Regions from separate parts of the Kitasatospora sp. NPDC051702 genome, predicted to be linked through region 2. Evidence: riboswitches for the same ligand, from Rfam matches in the RefSeq annotation. Region 2 holds a riboswitch; each other region holds the start of a gene.
What was found. Region 2 has a riboswitch for cobalamin ahead of AB0N04_RS27945 (peptidase). Riboswitches for the same ligand answer to the same signal wherever they lie in the genome.

Region 1 (4,155 bases), on a different contig from region 2:
TCGGGATCGCGCTCGACGACGCTCTCCCATCCGACGGTGGTCCAGCTGTCGGCGAGGTCGCCCGTCACGTTGGTCCCGCCGGCCCTGGCGATGATCTCCTGGGGCGCGGCGAACCTCCCGGCGGTGTACGGCTTGTCCTTCCCGCTGTCGTACAGGAAGACGGACGGCCGGTGCGCGGGCTCAGGCACGGCGGCCACCTGCGCCCGGAAGTCGGCGATCAGCCGGTCGGCGCGGTCCCGGACGTCGAAGACCTCGCCCAGGTTGGCCAGGTCGGTGTAGAGCGCGTCCAGCGGGGACATCACCCCGCGCTCGGGGCCCCGGCCGCTGCGGCAGGACTCGCTGAGCACGTACGAGCCGATGCCGAGGTCCTTCAGCGCCTGCGGGGTGAAGCCGCTCCCCTCGTCGAAGCCGTAGTGCCAGCCCGCGAAGACCAGGTCGGCCCGGGCGTCCAGCACGATCTCCTTGGTGATCTCCTTCCTGGAGAGCCACGCGGTCCGCTGGTAGCCGTCCTTCCAGGCGACCTGGTCGACCCGGCCCTTGTCGTCGGGCATCACGTAGCCGGCCATCCGGTCGGCGAGGCCGAGGGCGAGCATCAGCTCGGTGATGCCGACGTCGTTGGTGACCGCCCGGGCGGGCTTGCGGTCGAAGGTGAGCGCGGTGCCGCAGTTCTGCACGGTCACCGGGTAGTGGGCGGAGCCGGCGGCGGCGTCGCCGGGGGCGATCTCCGCGCCGCAGGCGGTGAGTCCGAGGGCGAGCAGGGCGGCGGAGGCAACGGCCTTGGTGCGCAAGCGGGTTCCTAGCGGGTGGGGTGGACACGGTCGAAGAGCAGCTGGAGGGCGCCGGTCACCGGGTGCCGGACGGGGGTGGCCCGGACGCCGAACACCTCGGCCAGCAGGTCGGGCCGGAGCACCTCGGCGGGCGGCCCGGAGGCGACGATCCGGCCGGCCCGCAGCACGTACAGCAGGTCGCAGTGGCCGGCCGCCAGGTTGAGGTCGTGCAGGGCGGTGAGCACCGTCGGCCCGGCCTCCCGGACCAGCGCCAGCACGTCCAACTGGTGGGCGATGTCCAGGTGGTTGGTGGGTTCGTCGAGCACCAGCAGCCGCGGGTCCTGGACCAGCGCGCGGGCGATCAGCACCCGCTGCTTCTCGCCGCCGGACAGGCTCGGGAAGCCCCGTCCGGCCAGGTGCTCGGCGCCGACCCGGCGCAGCGCCCGCGCGCAGCGCGCGCGGTCGTCCGGGCCCGGCCCGCCCAGCCCGCTCCGGTGCGGCAGCCGGCCCATCGCGACCACCTCGGCGACGGTGAAGTCGAACTCGGCGGAGTGCTCCTGCGGCAGCGCGGCCACCCGCCGGGCGGCCTCGCGGGCGGGGAGCGCGTGCAGCTCGGCGCCGTCCAGCAGGACGGCCCCGGCGGCGGGCCGCAGCGCCCGGTAGACGCAGCGCAGCAGGGTCGACTTGCCGCTGCCGTTCGGCCCCACCAGACCGACCACCTGCCCGGCGGCGGCCTTCAGCACGACGTCGTGGACCAGCCGGGCACCGGCCAGGTCGACCGAGACCCGGTCGAGGGAGAGGTCCATCAGCGCCCCCCGAGGGCGTGGCCGCGGCGGCGCATCAGGAACAGGAAGCAGGGCACGCCGAGCACCGCGGTGCCGACCCCGACGGGCAGTTCGGCGGGCGCCAGCAGGGTCCGCGAGACGATGTCCACCCAGACCAGCAGTAGCGCACCCGCCACCGGCGCGACCAGCAGCACCCGGCGGTGGCCGGCCCCGACCAGCATCCGGGCCAGGTGCGGGACCATCAGCCCGACGAAGCCGATCGCCCCGCTGACCGCGACCACCGTGCCGGTGACGGCGGCGGTCACCACGAACAGCTCGCGGCGCAGCCGGTCCGGGTCCACGCCGAGCGAGGCGGCCGTCTCGTCACCCATGGCGAGCGCGTCCAGCCGGCCCGCGGAGCAGTGCAGGTGGACCAGGCCGGCGAGCACGGTGGCGGCGACGATCGGGACGGATCCCCAGGTGGCGCCGCCGAGGTTGCCGAGCAGCCACATCATGGCGTCCCGGGCGGCCTCGCCGCGGGCGGCGGCGAAGACCATCAGCGCGGTGGCGGCGGAGAAGCCGTAGGAGAGCGCGGTGCCGGTGAGCACCAGGCGCAGCGGGGTGAGTCCGTGGGCGGTCCGGGCGGCCAGGTAGACCAGCACCATGGCGAGCAGCGCGGTGCCGAAGGCGGAGGCCGAGATCGCCCACACCCCGAGCGAGGCGAAGGCGCCCAGCAGCAGGACGGCGTTGGCGCCGACGGCCGCGCCGGAGGAGATCCCGAGCACGAACGGATCGGCCAGCGCGTTGCGCACCAGAGCCTGCACGGCGACCCCGGTGGCGGCGAGCCCGGCGCCGACCACCGCGGCCAGCACGGTGCGCGGCAGCCGGATCTCCCAGACGATGGCGTACGCGGCGGCCTCGTCGGCCTCCAGTCGACCGCCCGTCAGCCCGGCGGCGAGCAGCCGCAGCACCCGGGCAGGGCCGAGGCCGGCGGCGCCCAGCGCGACCCCGCAGACCAGCGAGAGCAGCAGGGCGACGGCCAGGCCGAGGGCGAGGGGCGGGGCGGGTATCCGCCGGGCGGGCGGCGCGGCCGCGGCGCCGCTCACGTGCCGGCCCCGCCGGGCCGCACACGGGCGTGGGCCCGCGCGCACCTGTTGACGGTCCGTTCGCTGCGCTCGTTCACCGGGGTTGTGCGCCTTGCCTCGGGCCGCGGGCGCGCGGGGGCGGGCGCCGGGCGGGCGCGGGCCCGTGCGGCGCCGTCCCCTCGCAGTCCACGGCGAGTTGTCGGGAGGTCAGCGGCCGGGGGCGATCGGGCTGGCGCGGCCGTGCGGGCCGCGCTCACCGTTGCGGGTCAGCGCCGGACTCACACCGGACTTCCCCCTCGGACGCCCTGGCAGCATAACAGCCACTCAGGCTAGGCAACCCTTACCGGGGTGGGTCCCGGCCGGGTCGGCCGTGGACGCACGACCGCCCCCGTCCGGCGGTGCGGACGGGGGCGGTCGGGTGGCGACGCGTCAGGCTCAGGCCTGCTTGGTCTCCCAGAAGATCTTGTCGACCTCGGCGATCAGGTCCAGCAGGGCCTGGCCGGTGGCCGGGTCGGTGGACGCCTTGGCGGCCGAGGCGGCCTTCAGGGTGTCGTTGATCAGCGCGTGCAGCTGCGGGTACTTCTCGAAGTGCGGGGCCTTGAAGTAGTCGCTCCACAGCACCGAGATGTGGTGCTTGACGGCCTCGGCGCGCTGCTCCTTGATGATGACGGCGCGGGCGCGGAAGTGCGGGTCCTCGTTGGCCTGGTACTTCTCCTGGGTGGCCTTGACCGACTCGGCCTCGATCCGGGCCTGCGCCGGGTCGTACACGCCGCAGGGCAGGTCGCAGTGGGCGTGGGCGGTGGCGCGCGGTGCAAACAGACGAGAGAACATGGGAGTCCTTCCTTAGATCGTCTTCCCGCGCCCGAGATTACCCTTCCGCCCTGCGGGTTTCGCGATCGGGCGGTGGGCCTAGGGCAAAAGGCGGACCCGGAACCGGGGTAATCCGGACATCGAACGGGGTGACGATCCGTGCGGCAGACTGGGACCGTTCGGTCGGGAGGAGGAGTCGTGGCGCGGAGCGCGGAAGCCGGGGGCGGCGCCCGGGGCGGCGGCGCGCTGCCGTTCGGGCTGGTCGACGTGGCCGGGCCCTCGATGGTCCCGACCCTGCGCGAGGGCGACCAGCTGCTGGTGCGCTACGGCGCGCCGATCCGCCCGGGCGCGGTGGTGCTCTTCCGGCACCCCTTCCAGCAGGACCTGCTGGTGGTCAAGCGGGCCGCCGAGCGCCGCCCGGCGGGCTGGTGGCTGCTGTCCGACAACCGGCCGGTGGACAGCGACAGCCGCAGCTACGGCCCGGTGCCGGACGAGCTGGTGCTCGGCCGGGTGCTGCTGCGGTTGCGCCCGCGCCCGGCCTGGCTGGCGCCCGGCCGCCGGCTGGAGCGGCTGCTGCTCGGCGGCCGGCTGGCCGCCGTCCCGGGCCTGGCCCGCCGGCTGGGCCTCTGGGTGGAGGACGTCCACCCGCCGCAGCCGCGCTAGGGGGTGTTGCCCGGCGCCGCGGCCTCCGCCTCCTGGCGCTTGCGGGCCCGGTAGGCGGCGACGTTG
Region 2 (4,155 bases):
ACACCCCTGGAGCGCTGGTGACCCACCGCATCGGATTCGTCGGACTGGGCAACATGGGCGGCCCGATGGCCGCCAACCTCGTCGCCGCCGGACACCGGGTGACCGGCTACGACCTCTCGGCGGAGGCCCGGGAACGGGCTGCGGCCCGGGGAGTGAAGATCGCGGTTTCCGCCGCCGAAGCGGTCGGCGAGGCCGAGGTGGTGCTCACCATGCTGCCGACCGGACGCCATGTCCTCGATTCCTACGGCGAGTTGACGGAGGCGGCAGCGGGAGCGCTGTTCGTCGACTGCTCCACCATCGCGGTCGGGGACGCCCGGGTCGCCGCCGACCTCGCCCGGGTCGCGGGGCACCGGGCCGTCGACGCGCCGGTCTCCGGCGGCGTGCCCGGCGCCGAGGCCGCGAGCCTGACCTTCATGGTCGGCGCGGACGGGCCCGACTTCGCCGAGGCCGAGCCGGTGCTCGCCGCCATGGGCCGCCGGGTCGTGCACTGCGGGACGTCCGGGGCGGGGCAGGCCGCGAAGATCTGCAACAACATGATCCTCGGCATCTCGATGATCGCGGTCAGCGAGGCCTTCGTGCTCGGGGAGAGCCTCGGGCTCAGCCACCAGGCCCTGTTCGACGTGGCCTCCGCCGCCTCCGGGCAGTGCTGGGCACTGACCAGCAACTGCCCCGTCCCCGGGCCCGTCCCGGCCAGCCCGGCCAACCGCGGGTACGCCGGAGGCTTCGCCGCCGCCCTGATGGCCAAGGACCTCGGACTCGCGGCCGCGGCGGCGACATCCTCCGACGTCCCCGCCGAACTGGGCGGCAGGGCAGCCGAGTTGTACGCGGCGTTCGCCGAGGAGGTGGGCGCCGGGCTGGACTTCTCGGCCATCATCACGACCCTCAGGAAGGACGACGCATGACGTTCGAGACGATCCTGGTCGAGCGCAGGGGCCGGGTGGGCGTGATCACGCTCGACCGCCCCAAGGCGCTGAACGCCCTCAACACCACGCTGATGAACGAAGTCGTGGCGGCCGCGGAGGAGTTCGACCGCGACCGGGAGGTCGGCGCGCTGGTGGTCACCGGCTCGGAGAAGGCCTTCGCGGCCGGCGCCGACATCAAGGAGATGCAGTCCCTGGACTTCGTGGACGCCTACCTCGGCGACTGGTTCGCCGCGTGGGACCGCTTCGGAGCCCTGCGCAAGCCCGTCGTCGCGGCCGTCGCCGGGTACGCGCTGGGCGGCGGCTGCGAGCTGGCGATGCTCTGCGACGTCCTGCTGGCGGCCGACACCGCGAAGTTCGGGCAGCCGGAGATCAAGCTCGGGGTGATCCCGGGCATAGGCGGCTCGCAGCGGCTCACCCGGGCCGTCGGCAAGGCCAAGGCGATGGAGCTGTGCCTGACCGGCCGGATGATGGGCGCCGAGGAGGCCGAGCGGGCCGGCCTGGTCTCCCGGATCGTCCCCGCGGACCAGCTGCTGACCGAGGCGCTGGCCACCGCCGAGGCCGTCGCGGCGATGTCCGCCCCGGCGGTGGCGATGCTCAAGGAGAGCGTCAACCGCGCCTTCGAGACCACCCTGGCCGAGGGCGTGCGCTTCGAACGGCGGCTGTTCCACGCGACGTTCGCGACGGCCGACCAGAAGGAGGGCATGGCCGCCTTCGCCGAGAAGCGCCTGCCGGAGTTCCGCCACCGCTGACCCGTACGGTTCCGGCACCTTGCGCGCGGCCCGCGGTGCCGTGTTCCGGTGCCGGAACCGTGACGTGGCGCACCGTCCCTTGACCGGATCTTCGCGTCTTCGCCATGATGGGCCGTCATGTTGTGACTCCGCCGACGGGGGAAGTCCGGTTCGAATCCGGCGCTGACCCGCAACGGTAGGCCGCCGACGTCCCGTCGGCGGCGAGCCCGAGTACCCGGCGGCGGAGGTGTGTCACCCCCTCCTCCCGTCGTGGTCTGCGGGCCGGAGCTCCGAGGGCTGCCCGGCGTGCCGCCGGCGCCCTCCGGGCCCCTGCGTCCAGGCCCGGAAAGGCAGCCATGCCCGCCCTCCGCCGCACTCTCGGTCTGCTCGCGATACCCGCCCTCGCCCTCGCCACCGCGCTCCCGGCGGCCACCGCCGCCCAGGCCGCGCCCGCCGCCGCACCCGCCGCGACCGCGGCCCCGACGATCCGCCCCGACGCCGCCGCGGGCGGCTGGCTGGCCCGCCAGCTCGTCGACGGCGACCACTTCGAGTCCGTGTTCAACGGCACCGCCTACCCCGACCAGGGCCTGACCGTCGACGCCGTGCTGGCCTTCGCCGCCTCCCACGGCTCCGACGAGGCCGCCGCCCGGGCCACCGCCTGGCTGGCCAAGCCCGAGATCCTCGGCGGCTACCTCGGCGACGGCACCACCGAGGCCTACGCCGGTGCCACCGCCAAGCTGCTGCTCGCCGCCGAGGTCCGCGGCGCGAACCCGACCGCCTTCGGAGGCGTCGACCTGCCGGCCCGGCTGCGCTCCCTGCAGACCGCCGAGGGCCGCTTCTCCGACCGCTCCCAGTGGGGCGACTACAGCAACGCCTTCGGCCAGTCGCTCGCCCTGATCGCCCTGCACCGCACCCCCGGCGGCGCCCCCGCCGCGGCCGTCGACTTCCTGGCGAACAGCCAGTGCGCGGACGGCGGTTACCCGGTCTCCTTCGGCCAGACCACCTGCACCAGCGACCCGGACGCCACCGCGCTGGCCGCCCAGGCCCTCGCCGCCACCGGCCGCACCGCCAAGGCGAACGCCGGCCTCGGCTGGCTCACCGCCCACCAGAACGCCGACGGCGGCTTCGCGGCCGCCGGGGCGACCGCCTCCAACGCCAACACCACGGGCCTGGCCACCCAGGCGCTGCTGGCCGGCGGACGCCTCGGCGCCGGCCTCAAGGGCTGGAGCCGGCTGGTGAAGTTCCAGCAGGGCTGCTCCGCCGACCCGGCGGTCCGCGGCGCCGTCGCCTACGACGCGACCGGATTCGACCCGGCCAACGGCGCCCGGGCCACCGCGCAGGCCGCGCTCGGCCTCGCCGGCACCCCGCTGGCCACCCTCTCCGCCGCCGGCGCGCGTCCGGCCGCCCCGACCCTGGCCTGCCCGGCGCCCGCCGCCCGCTGAGCCACCGAACTCCTGAGCCACCGAACCCCTGAGCCCACGAGGAGAGTTCCGATGACCGACACCCTCACCCCGGCCAGACCGGCCCGCCGCGCGCTCGGCTCGATCGCCGCGGCCGCGGCCCTCACCGCCGGCCTGCTCGGCGCCTCCGCCGTCCAGGCCCCCGCGGCCCACGCGGCCGCCTGCAGCGGCACCACCGGCGTCACCGTCGTGGTCGACTTCACCGCCGTCGGCGGCGGCGTCGAGACCGGCTGCGCACCCGGCGATCCGGCCACCGGGCTCGCCGCGCTGACCGGCGCCGGATTCACGTACGCCTTCCACCCGCGGTTCCCCGGCTTCGTCTGCAAGATCAACGCGCTGCCGGCCACCTGCACCAACCCGACCGGCAGCGCCTACTGGTCCTACTGGCACGCCCAGCACGGCGGGCCCTGGTCGTACAGCAGCCTGGGCGCGGGCAGCTACAATCCGGCCCCCGGCGACGTCGAGGGCTGGTCCTTCGGCGCCGGCGCCCAGCCGGGCATCACGGCGCCCTGACGTCCGGAGGCACCTGCCGGCACCCCGGAGCCCCGCGGGGAGGGGTGCCGGCAGCTCCGGCACGCCCTGCGGTGCGGCAGGAGGCGCCCGGCCGTCCTGATCCGCGCGGCCCGTCCCGTCAGGGTGAGCGGACCATCTGACGGGCCGTTGACTCCCACTCCGCTGACGTGGTCTGATGAACCGGTTTTTCACCTCGGTCCTCAGGGGAAGCCGGTCCAACTCCGGCGCTGACCCGCAACCGTAGATCCGCCCAGGGCGGATGAGCCGGAATGCCTGAACCGGGGTCTGTTCAGAGAGCACTCGCGTCGTCGCGGACTACGACGCAGTTCCGACGGCTGCGCGCTCCACCGGCAGCCGTCGGCTGCGCCGTTGCTCCCCGCGTCGACCGACCAGGGAGACGCCGGTGAGGGTCAGCAGCAGTCGTACGCGCCACAGGAGCCGGGGCACCACGTCCCTGCTGGCCGCCGCAGCACTCGCGGTCACCGCCTGCGGCACGGCGCTTGTCGGCCGGCCCGCCGTCTCGCTCGCCGG
Region 3 (4,155 bases), on a different contig from region 2:
GGGACGGCGGCTCGTAGAAGTCCGGGCCGTCCGGACCGAGCGGGACACCCGGCGCACACCGGGCGGTGTCGCCGCCGTGGTCGTCGCCGTGCCCCCACGCGCCGCCCGCGGCCGCGGCCGGTTGCCCCGCGGACACCAGGGTGAGCAGAGCGGCCACCGCGCCGGCTCGAAGCCATGCCCTCATTCGTCGATTCCTCTCGCTGCACAGGGTGACGCCACGTCACCTGATGTGACGATGCTCACTCGGTGCGGAGGGCGGGGCAATCGCTGCGGCCGGATGGCGGACCGGCCCGTCGGTGGCGGGCCGGGGGCGGAGGGGCGGAGGGGCGGGATCGGGGCTCGGACGGGCGCGCCGGTGCGTCAGGAGGCGTCGGTGAGCACGCGGGTGAAGCCGTCCAGCAGGGCCCGGTTGGTGGCCCGGGCCTGCGGGGTGTCGACGTGGATGGTGTTGACGAACAGACCGTCGTCGGTGCGGTGCAGCCACTGCAGCAGTCCGTTGCAGCCCGAGACCCAGACGTGCAGGCGGGCCCGCTGGGCGGCGTGCCGGTCGGCACCGGGCAGCCGGCGGAAGTCGATGTAGGAGTAGAAGTTCACCGCGTGCGGCCAGTAGTGCAGCCGCGCGTACTCGGCGGGGGCGAGCAGCCGCCAGGCCTTCACGAAGTGCACCCCGGCGTGGGCCTGCAGCTGCCCGTAGGCGTCCTGGGCGGCGGTCAGCACCTCGCCGAAGCCCGCCCGCGGCCTGACCGGGAACTCGATCGGCAGGGTGTTGATGAACCACCCCATCGACTCCGCGTAGACGCCCCGGCCGCGTTCGTTGACCGGCACCAGGCCGCGGTAGACCTCGGGCCCGCCCTCCTGCCGCAGGGCGATCGCCAGCCCGGCGAGCAGCCCCATCGACAGCCGCCCGCCGCGGGCCCGGCAGGCGGTGCCGAAGGCCTCGGCCTGGCGGGCGCTGAGCAGGCGCTCGGTGCCGGCGGTCGGCGCGTACAGCCGGCCGGGCCGGACGCCGAGGTCGAGCGGGAAGCGGGGGAAGAGGCCGCCGTTGCGGTCGCGGAACGCCCGCCAGTAGTCCAGCCGCGCGTCGTCGGCGCGCATGGCGCGGTTGGCCCGGCGCTGGCCGCGGCTGAACTCCAGGTAGCTGCCCGGCTGTTGGGCCGCATCCTCGGTGCGGGCCGGGCGTGCCGGGCGGACCGGGTCGGCCTCGGCTCCGGCAGCGGTTCCGGCCGCGGTGAGGCTCCGGTAGGCCGTGGTGATGTCGTTGACGGCGATCGCGCTGGAGAGGCCGTCGGTGACCAGGTGGTCGCAGGAGAACCAGACGGTGGTCGACTCCGGCCGCACCACCGCGCCCATGGTGATCAGCGGCCAGGAGAGGGTGTCCACCTCCTTGAACGCGTCGTGGAGGTGGCGCTCGACCTCCGCGGGCGTCTCCAACGGGCCGGCGTAGACGTGCTTGAGGGCCACCTCCCCGGGCGACAGGACCTCGCAGCCGAGGTCCCCGCCCAGCGGCTGGTAGACCGCCCGGAGCACCTCGTGACGCCGCACCAGGTGGAGCAGCGCGACCGCCAGCGCGTCCAGGTCGACCGGACCGGCCAGTTCGAAGCTGGCCGCGACGTAGGAGCGGATCGGCTCGTCGACGCTCTGGGCGTGCTGGGCCACGGTGAAATGTTTCGCCTGGTTGTAACCGGTCATCCGGCGCGGGGCGGGGTCGCCGCCGGTCAACGGGACCAGGTGCCACCGGTGGGCCTCGCCCGGGCCGATCTCGGAGTCCTCGACTGAGATCTGGAGCATGTCGCCCTCTTCTGCCGCTGTCGTCGTCGGGTGGTACCAGAGCGGTCGGATGTCGGCCCACCAGCTGGTGCCGTACCAACGCGACGGCCCGGCGCTCGGATACGGGCAGCCGCCGTTCGGGTGACGGTGACCGGACGCCGGGGCCGTGCCCTCCGGCGCGTCCGCGGACCGGGCTCGGCCCGCCGGGATCCCCTCACGGCTGGGCCGTCGGCGTACGAGCGCACGCCGGAGCTGCGGGGACCCGCGGTCGAACGGCGGGTCGAGCGCCGCGTCGGAGTGCGGTCGGGCCCGTCGCGGTGGGCGGATTCCACGGCCGCCGCGACGGCCGGTGCCGCCGGGGGACCGGCCACGTCTCACCCCGTGGACACGTGGTGGGATTTCCGCGCCCCCGGCCGCGGGTTCGCACTAGGCTGGCCGGGCAGCTGGTTCGCCCTGTCCGCCAGGCAGGCGCGTCGCAAGAGGGAACCCGGTGACGCCATTCACGTGGCCATTCCGGGACTGCCCCGCAGCGGTGAGTGGGAACGACCGCCGTCATACGCACTGGGCCCGGACGGGCCTGGGAAGCGACGGCCAGTAGGTGACCGCCCTGACCAGGGCGGCCGCGCCCGCGAGTCCGAAGACCTGCCACTGCCCGCACGCGACCGATCGCGCGCGGACATCCCGGTGACCTCGTGGGCGGGTCGGCGTGCACACCAGGCGGGTCCGGCGCATCCCTGCGCCCGCGGCCGCGCCCGGTCGGGCACCCCTTCGCACCCTCGTCCCGTCCCCGGGGACCAGAGGAAGCAGACTCGCGAAGGAGAGTCCCTTGACGACGAAGTCCGCAGCCGCGGCAACCCGCGCCACCACCCACGGCTACCCCCGCCAGGGCCGCGACCGGGAGCTCAAGAAGGCGGTCGAGGGGTACTGGAAGGGCGCCGTCACCGCAGACGCCCTGCTCGCCACCGCCGCCGACCTGCGCCGGGAGAACTGGCGGCAGCTCGCCGAGGCCGGCGTCCACGAAGTCCCCACGGGCGACTTCTCGCTCTACGACCACGTGCTGGACACCACCGTCGCCGTCGGCGCCGTCCCCGCCCGCCACCGCGCCGCGGTCGACGCCGACCCGCTCGACGGGTACTTCGCCATGGCGCGCGGCACCCAGGAGGTCGCTCCGCTGGAGATGACCAAGTGGTTCGACACCAACTACCACTACCTGGTGCCCGAACTCGGCCCCGACACCGTCTTCACCGCCGACCCGGACCACCAGGTCGCGCAGCTGCGCGAGGCCCTCGGCCTCGGTCACGACGCCCGCCCGGTGCTGGTCGGCCCCGTCACCTACCTGCTGCTCGCCAAGCCTGCCCCCGGCGTCGCCGAGGACTTCCAGCCGATCACCCTGCTCGACCGGCTGCTGCCCGTCTACGCGCGACTGCTCGCCGAACTGCAGGCGGCCGGTGCGCAGTGGGTGCAGCTGGACGAACCCGCGCTCGTCCAGGACCGCACCCCGGCCGAGCTGAACGCCGCCGCCCGCGCCTACCGCGAGCTGGGCGCCCTCACCAGCCGGCCCAGGCTGCTCGTCGCGAGCTACTTCGACCGCCTCGGCGCGGCCCTGCCGGTGCTCGCCGCAGCCCCGGTCGAAGGCCTCGCCCTGGACTTCACCGGCCCCGCCGCCGCCAACCTGGACGACCTCGCCGCCGTCGGCGGGCTGCCCGGCAAGCGGCTCGTCGCCGGCGTGGTCGACGGGCGCAACATCTGGATCAACGACCTGGAGAAGTCGCTCGCCACCCTGGCCACCCTGCTCGGCCTCGCCGGCAGCGTCGACGTCGCCACCTCCTGCTCGCTGCTGCACGTCCCCCTCGACGCCACCGCCGAACGGGACCTGGACCCGCAGATCGCCCGCTGGCTCGCCTTCGCCAGGCAGAAGACGGCCGAGACCGCCCTGCTCGCCCGCGGCCTGCGCGAGGGCACCGGCGCGATCGCCGCCGACCTCGCCGCCAACCGCGCCGACCTCGCCTCGCGCGCCGGCTCCCCGATCACCCGGGACCCGGCCGTCCGCGCCCGGGCCGCCGCCGTCAGCGCGGCCGACGCCCGCCGCCCGCAGGCCTACCCGCAGCGCGCCGAGGCCCAACGCGCCCGCCTCGGACTGCCGTTGCTGCCCACCACGACGATCGGCTCGTTCCCGCAGACCACCGAGCTGCGCACTGCCCGCGCGGACCTCGCCGCCGGGCGGATCGACGCCGACGGCTACCGCGGGCGCATCGAGGCCGAAGTCCGCGAGGTCATCGCCTTCCAGGAGAAGGCCGGCCTCGACGTCCTCGTCCACGGCGAGCCCGAACGCAACGACATGGTCCAGTACTTCGCCGAACAGCTCACCGGCTACCTCGCCACCCGGCA
Region 4 (4,155 bases), on a different contig from region 2:
GGGCCGTGGCCAGCAGCAGTTCGGGGTCGTGCCGGTCCCAGACGTTGGGGTGCAGGACCACGGCCACGGCGTACTCGTCGGCGGGGAGCGCGGTGACCAGCCGGCGCGGCAGGTCGAGGCAGTGCGCCGCCAGGGAGTGCCTGCTCCAGGTGGAGGTGACGACGACGAGGCGCCGGCCGTCGACGGCCCCGAGGGCGGCGCGGTAGGCGTCCCGCCGGCCGCGGCTGGCCAGCATCCTGGAGAAGGTGAGGTCGCCGACCTCCCGTGCGTGCGGCAGCGCCTCGGGGCAGGTGGCCGCCAGCCGCTCGAACTGCTCCTCGTGGGACAGCCCGATGACCGCGGGGAAGACCCGCCCCCGGTGGGTGAGCTCCTGACGGGACAGGCCGGCGGCACTGACCCCGTCCCCGGTGGACTCGGCGACCAGGCGGTTGTAGCCGGCGCCGTGGGGGAGGACGACGAGCGGGGCGCGCAGCCGGTGCATGGAGGCGTGGACCGCGCAGGACACCGCGAGGTCGAACTCGTACCGGACGGCCTCCTCCCACGGGATGACCGTGACGGCGGGTTGCTGGTCGGCCAGGTAGGGGCCGAGGCCCGCCGTGAACGCCGAGCCCGGGTTGACGGTGAGGTAGCACCGGACGCCGAGCTGCGGGCGGACGAGCAGGGTGAGCACGTCGAGCACCCGGGTGGCCGAGGTGAGCGTGCGGGCGACCGCGAGGACGCGGGCCCGGACGGGCCAGGTCTCCCAGCGGTCTTCGTCGGGCCAGGGCCGGGGCCGGCGCCGCAGGCGGTTCAGCACACGAAGATCGTACTCATCCGGCCCCGCTCCGGCGGGTCCGTCCGGGGCGGGTCAGCCGGTGGCAGCGGTGGGTTCGTGGTGGTCGGCGGCGGCGCAGGGGTCGAGGAGGGGGCGCAGGGCGTCGTCGACGAGCCGGTAGCGCACGACGCGTCCGTCGCGGTCGCCGGTGACCACGCCGGCGGTGCGGAGCAGTCGGAGGGCCTGGGAGACGGCGGGGTCGCGCATACCGGTGGCGACGGCGAGGTCGGTCACGGCGAGCGGGCCGGCGCGGTGCAGGGCGAGCAGGAGGGCGAGCCGGCCCGGGTCGGCGAGCAGGGAGAACCGCTCGGCCCAGGTGCGGACGTGCGCGGTGTCGCCGATGGCGGCGATGGCCTCGCAGACCCGGTGTCCGTCGATGGTGCGGTGGTCCGCGCGGTCGGCCGGTACGAGATGCATGCGGACATTCTCGCAGGCCGGGGCCTGTGATCCTGGACACCTGCGCAGGTGCGCAGCCTTGCATGGGTGGAGCCGGGCCCCCTACGGTGTTGCCCGCCGTGGTGCTCGGGAAGACCGGTGACGGACCCTCAGGGGTCCCAGTCCGGAGCGGCCCTCGCCACTGTGATCGGGGGGAGTCGTCCGTATCCACGACGCCACTGGGCGCTTCGCGCGTCTGGGAAGGCGGGTACGGGTGCCCCGTAAGCCAGGAGACCGGCCACGGCATCTCACGAAGTCTTTCCACGAGGTGCTGGAGCGTGATCCGCGTATGACCCTGCCCGAAACCGCCGCCCCCGGGGCGCCGGCGGCGCCGTCCGCACTGCCGACGTTCCGCTGGAAGCGCGAGGACACCGTCCGCACGGCCGGACTGATGGGCGTGATCCTGGCCATGCACGTGGTCGCGTTCGGGACGCTGTTCTTCCTGGTCGCGCCCCACAACTACGCGGTCGGCACCCAGGTCTTCGGGGTGGGCCTGGGCATCACCGCGTACACCCTCGGCATGCGGCACGCCTTCGACGCCGACCACATCGCGGTGATCGACAACACCACCCGCAAGCTGATGGCGGACGGCAAGCGCCCGGTGTCGGTGGGCTTCTGGTTCGCCCTCGGGCACTCCTCGATGGTGGTCATCATGGCCGCCCTGGTGGCGGGCGGCGCCCAGCTGGCCAACACCCTGATGGACGACGAGTCGACGACCCACCAGTGGCTGGGGATGGTCGGCACGACGGCCTCCGGCGCGTTCCTGTACCTGATCGGCGCGCTCAACCTGGCGGCGCTGGTGGGCATCCTCAAGGTGTTCCGGGCGATGCGGGCCGGGAAGTACGACGAGGCGCAGCTGGAGGAGCACCTGAACTCGCGCGGCTTCCTGGCGAGGGTGCTGAACCGGGCGACGCGGTCGATCACCCGGCCGGGGCAGATGTTCCCGGTGGGCATGGTGCTGGGCCTGGGCTTCGACACCGCGACCGAGGTCACCCTGATGGTGATGGCGGGCTCGGGCGCGGCGGCCGGGCTGCCCTGGTACGCGATCGTCTGCCTGCCGCTGCTCTTCGCGGCCGGGATGAGCCTGTTCGACACGCTGGACGGGACGTTCATGAACTTCGCGTACCAGTGGGCCTTCTCCAACCCGGTGCGCAAGGTGTACTACAACCTGACGATCACGGGGCTGTCGATCGCGGTGGCCTTCGTCATCGGCACGATCGAACTGGTCGGCGTGCTGCACGAGAAGCTCGACCTGACCGACCCGGTGAGCGGCTGGATCGCGGACATCTCGCTGGACAACGTCGGGTACGCGATCGCCGGGCTCTTCGTGGTGGTCTGGGCCGCGGCGATCGGCTACTGGAAGCTGGCCGGGGTCGAGAAGCGCTGGCAGCCGACCGGGCAGTGACAGCCCCGAACCGGTCGGCCCGGGGTGCGAGCCGGGGCGTGCGGGCAGCGGCGACGTGCCCCCTCGGGAGTGCTCGGCGGGCGGAACGGGGTGCGGCTTCGTAGGCTCGACGCATGTCTGATGCGTACGCGGGTCGGCGGGAGCGGGTGAGGGAGCACTGCAGTGCGGCCGGGGCCGATGCGGCGCTGATCACCCGGGCGGCGAACGTGCGGTATCTGACCGGCTGCGCGCCCTGCGGGGCGACGCTGCTGCTCACCAGGGACCGCGCACTGCTGGCGCTGCCGGACGACCTGCCGCCGGACGACACCGGGGAGCACCTGATCGCCCCGGACGTCACCCAGGTGCCGGTGCCGGCCGGGGCGGACACCGCCCTGGCGGCGGCCGAGGCCGCGGCGCGGCTCAGGCTGGCGGCGCTGGCGGTGGAGGAGCACGACCTGACCGTCAGCCGGCACCGGTCGGTGGCCGGCCTGTCCGGCGGTGCCCGGCTGGCCGACCTGGACCGGCTGGTGGAGCGGCTGCGGGTGGTCAAGGACGAGCACGAGATCGCCGACCTGCGGATCGCCGCCGAGATCGCCGACCAGGCGCTCGGCGAGCTCCTGGAGTCGATCCTGGTCGGGCGGACGGAGCGGCACCTGGCGATGGAGCTGGAACGCCGGATGATCGACCACGGTGCGGACCGGGCGGCCTTCCCGGTGTCCGTCGGCACCGGCAGCCACTCCGGGCAGCCCGCCCACCAGCCGACCGACCGCCGGGTGGAGGAGGGTGACTTCCTGACCGTGGTGATGGGCGCCCAGTACCGCGGCTACGGCATCTCGACCGCCCGGACCTTCGTGATCGGCGCCGCCCCCGCGCCCTGGCAGGTCGAGCTGCACCGGCTGGTGTTCCGCGCCCAGCGGGCCGCCCGGGAGGCGCTCGGACCAGGCGTGGAGCAGTACGTGCCCGACCGGGCCGCGCGGCAGATCCTGGAGGCGGCCGGCCACACCGAGGCGTCCCCGCACCCGGTGGGGCACGGCATCGGGCTGGAGATCCGGGAGGCGCCGCGCCTCGGCCCTTCGGACATGGGTAAACTGGACAGCCGCGTACCGGTCACCGTCGGTCCTGGGGTCCACCTCCCGGGCAGGGGCGGTGTCCGGATCGAGGACACGCTCGTGGTGCGCCCCCTCGAGGAGGGCGGGCCCGAGCTGCTCACCATCACCACCAAGGAGCTCCTCGCCCTGTGACCGCGGCCCCCGGGCCGTCGGCGGCAGGACGCACCCCTTGGTTCCTTGACAGCTATATCCAGGAGTAAGTGCGCCCGTGGCTTCCACGAACGATCTCAAGAACGGCATGGTCCTCAAGCTGGAGGGCGGCAAGCTCTGGTCCGTCGTCGAGTTCCAGCACGTCAAGCCCGGCAAGGGCCCGGCCTTCGTGCGTACCAAGCTCAAGGAGGTCCTGACGGGCAAGGTCGTCGACAAGACCTTCAACGCGGGCACCAAGGTCGAGACCGCCAACGTCGACAAGC

Region 1: linked by a shared signal. The riboswitch ahead of AB0N04_RS06660 (iron ABC transporter permease) and the one ahead of AB0N04_RS27945 (peptidase) in region 2 are both predicted to bind cobalamin.
Region 3: linked by a shared signal. The riboswitch ahead of metE (5-methyltetrahydropteroyltriglutamate--homocysteine S-methyltransferase) and the one ahead of AB0N04_RS27945 (peptidase) in region 2 are both predicted to bind cobalamin.
Region 4: linked by a shared signal. The riboswitch ahead of AB0N04_RS01985 (HoxN/HupN/NixA family nickel/cobalt transporter) and the one ahead of AB0N04_RS27945 (peptidase) in region 2 are both predicted to bind cobalamin.

Annotation. Positions count from the first base shown of each region.
Region 1 is NZ_JBFAZB010000005.1:70,233-74,387, forward strand. It holds gene AB0N04_RS06650 (ABC transporter substrate-binding protein) at 1-788, opposite strand, end outside; gene AB0N04_RS06655 (ABC transporter ATP-binding protein) at 797-1,573, opposite strand; gene AB0N04_RS06660 (iron ABC transporter permease) at 1,573-2,637, opposite strand; cobalamin riboswitch at 2,814-2,953, opposite strand; gene sodN (superoxide dismutase, Ni) at 3,052-3,447, opposite strand; gene sodX (nickel-type superoxide dismutase maturation protease) at 3,625-4,089, shown strand; gene AB0N04_RS06675 (CGNR zinc finger domain-containing protein) at 4,086-4,155, opposite strand, start outside.
Region 2 is NZ_JBFAZB010000040.1:10,615-14,769, forward strand. It holds partial or broken gene AB0N04_RS27930 (enoyl-CoA hydratase/isomerase family protein) at 1-21, shown strand, start outside; gene mmsB (3-hydroxyisobutyrate dehydrogenase) at 18-902, shown strand; gene AB0N04_RS27940 (enoyl-CoA hydratase) at 899-1,672, shown strand; cobalamin riboswitch at 1,769-1,909, shown strand; gene AB0N04_RS27945 (peptidase) at 2,008-3,093, shown strand; gene AB0N04_RS27950 (flagellar hook-length control protein FliK) at 3,145-3,624, shown strand; cobalamin riboswitch at 3,791-3,920, shown strand; gene AB0N04_RS27955 (prenyltransferase/squalene oxidase repeat-containing protein) at 4,028-4,155, shown strand, end outside.
Region 3 is NZ_JBFAZB010000025.1:66,916-71,070, reverse strand. It holds gene AB0N04_RS21415 (lipase family protein) at 1-184, opposite strand, end outside; gene AB0N04_RS21410 (condensation domain-containing protein) at 361-1,788, opposite strand; cobalamin riboswitch at 2,212-2,415, shown strand; gene metE (5-methyltetrahydropteroyltriglutamate--homocysteine S-methyltransferase) at 2,594-4,155, shown strand, end outside.
Region 4 is NZ_JBFAZB010000002.1:12,453-16,607, forward strand. It holds gene AB0N04_RS01975 (hypothetical protein) at 1-796, opposite strand, end outside; gene AB0N04_RS01980 (metalloregulator ArsR/SmtB family transcription factor) at 848-1,231, opposite strand; cobalamin riboswitch at 1,314-1,507, shown strand; gene AB0N04_RS01985 (HoxN/HupN/NixA family nickel/cobalt transporter) at 1,539-2,654, shown strand; gene AB0N04_RS01990 (aminopeptidase P family protein) at 2,768-3,874, shown strand; gene efp (elongation factor P) at 3,951-4,155, shown strand, end outside.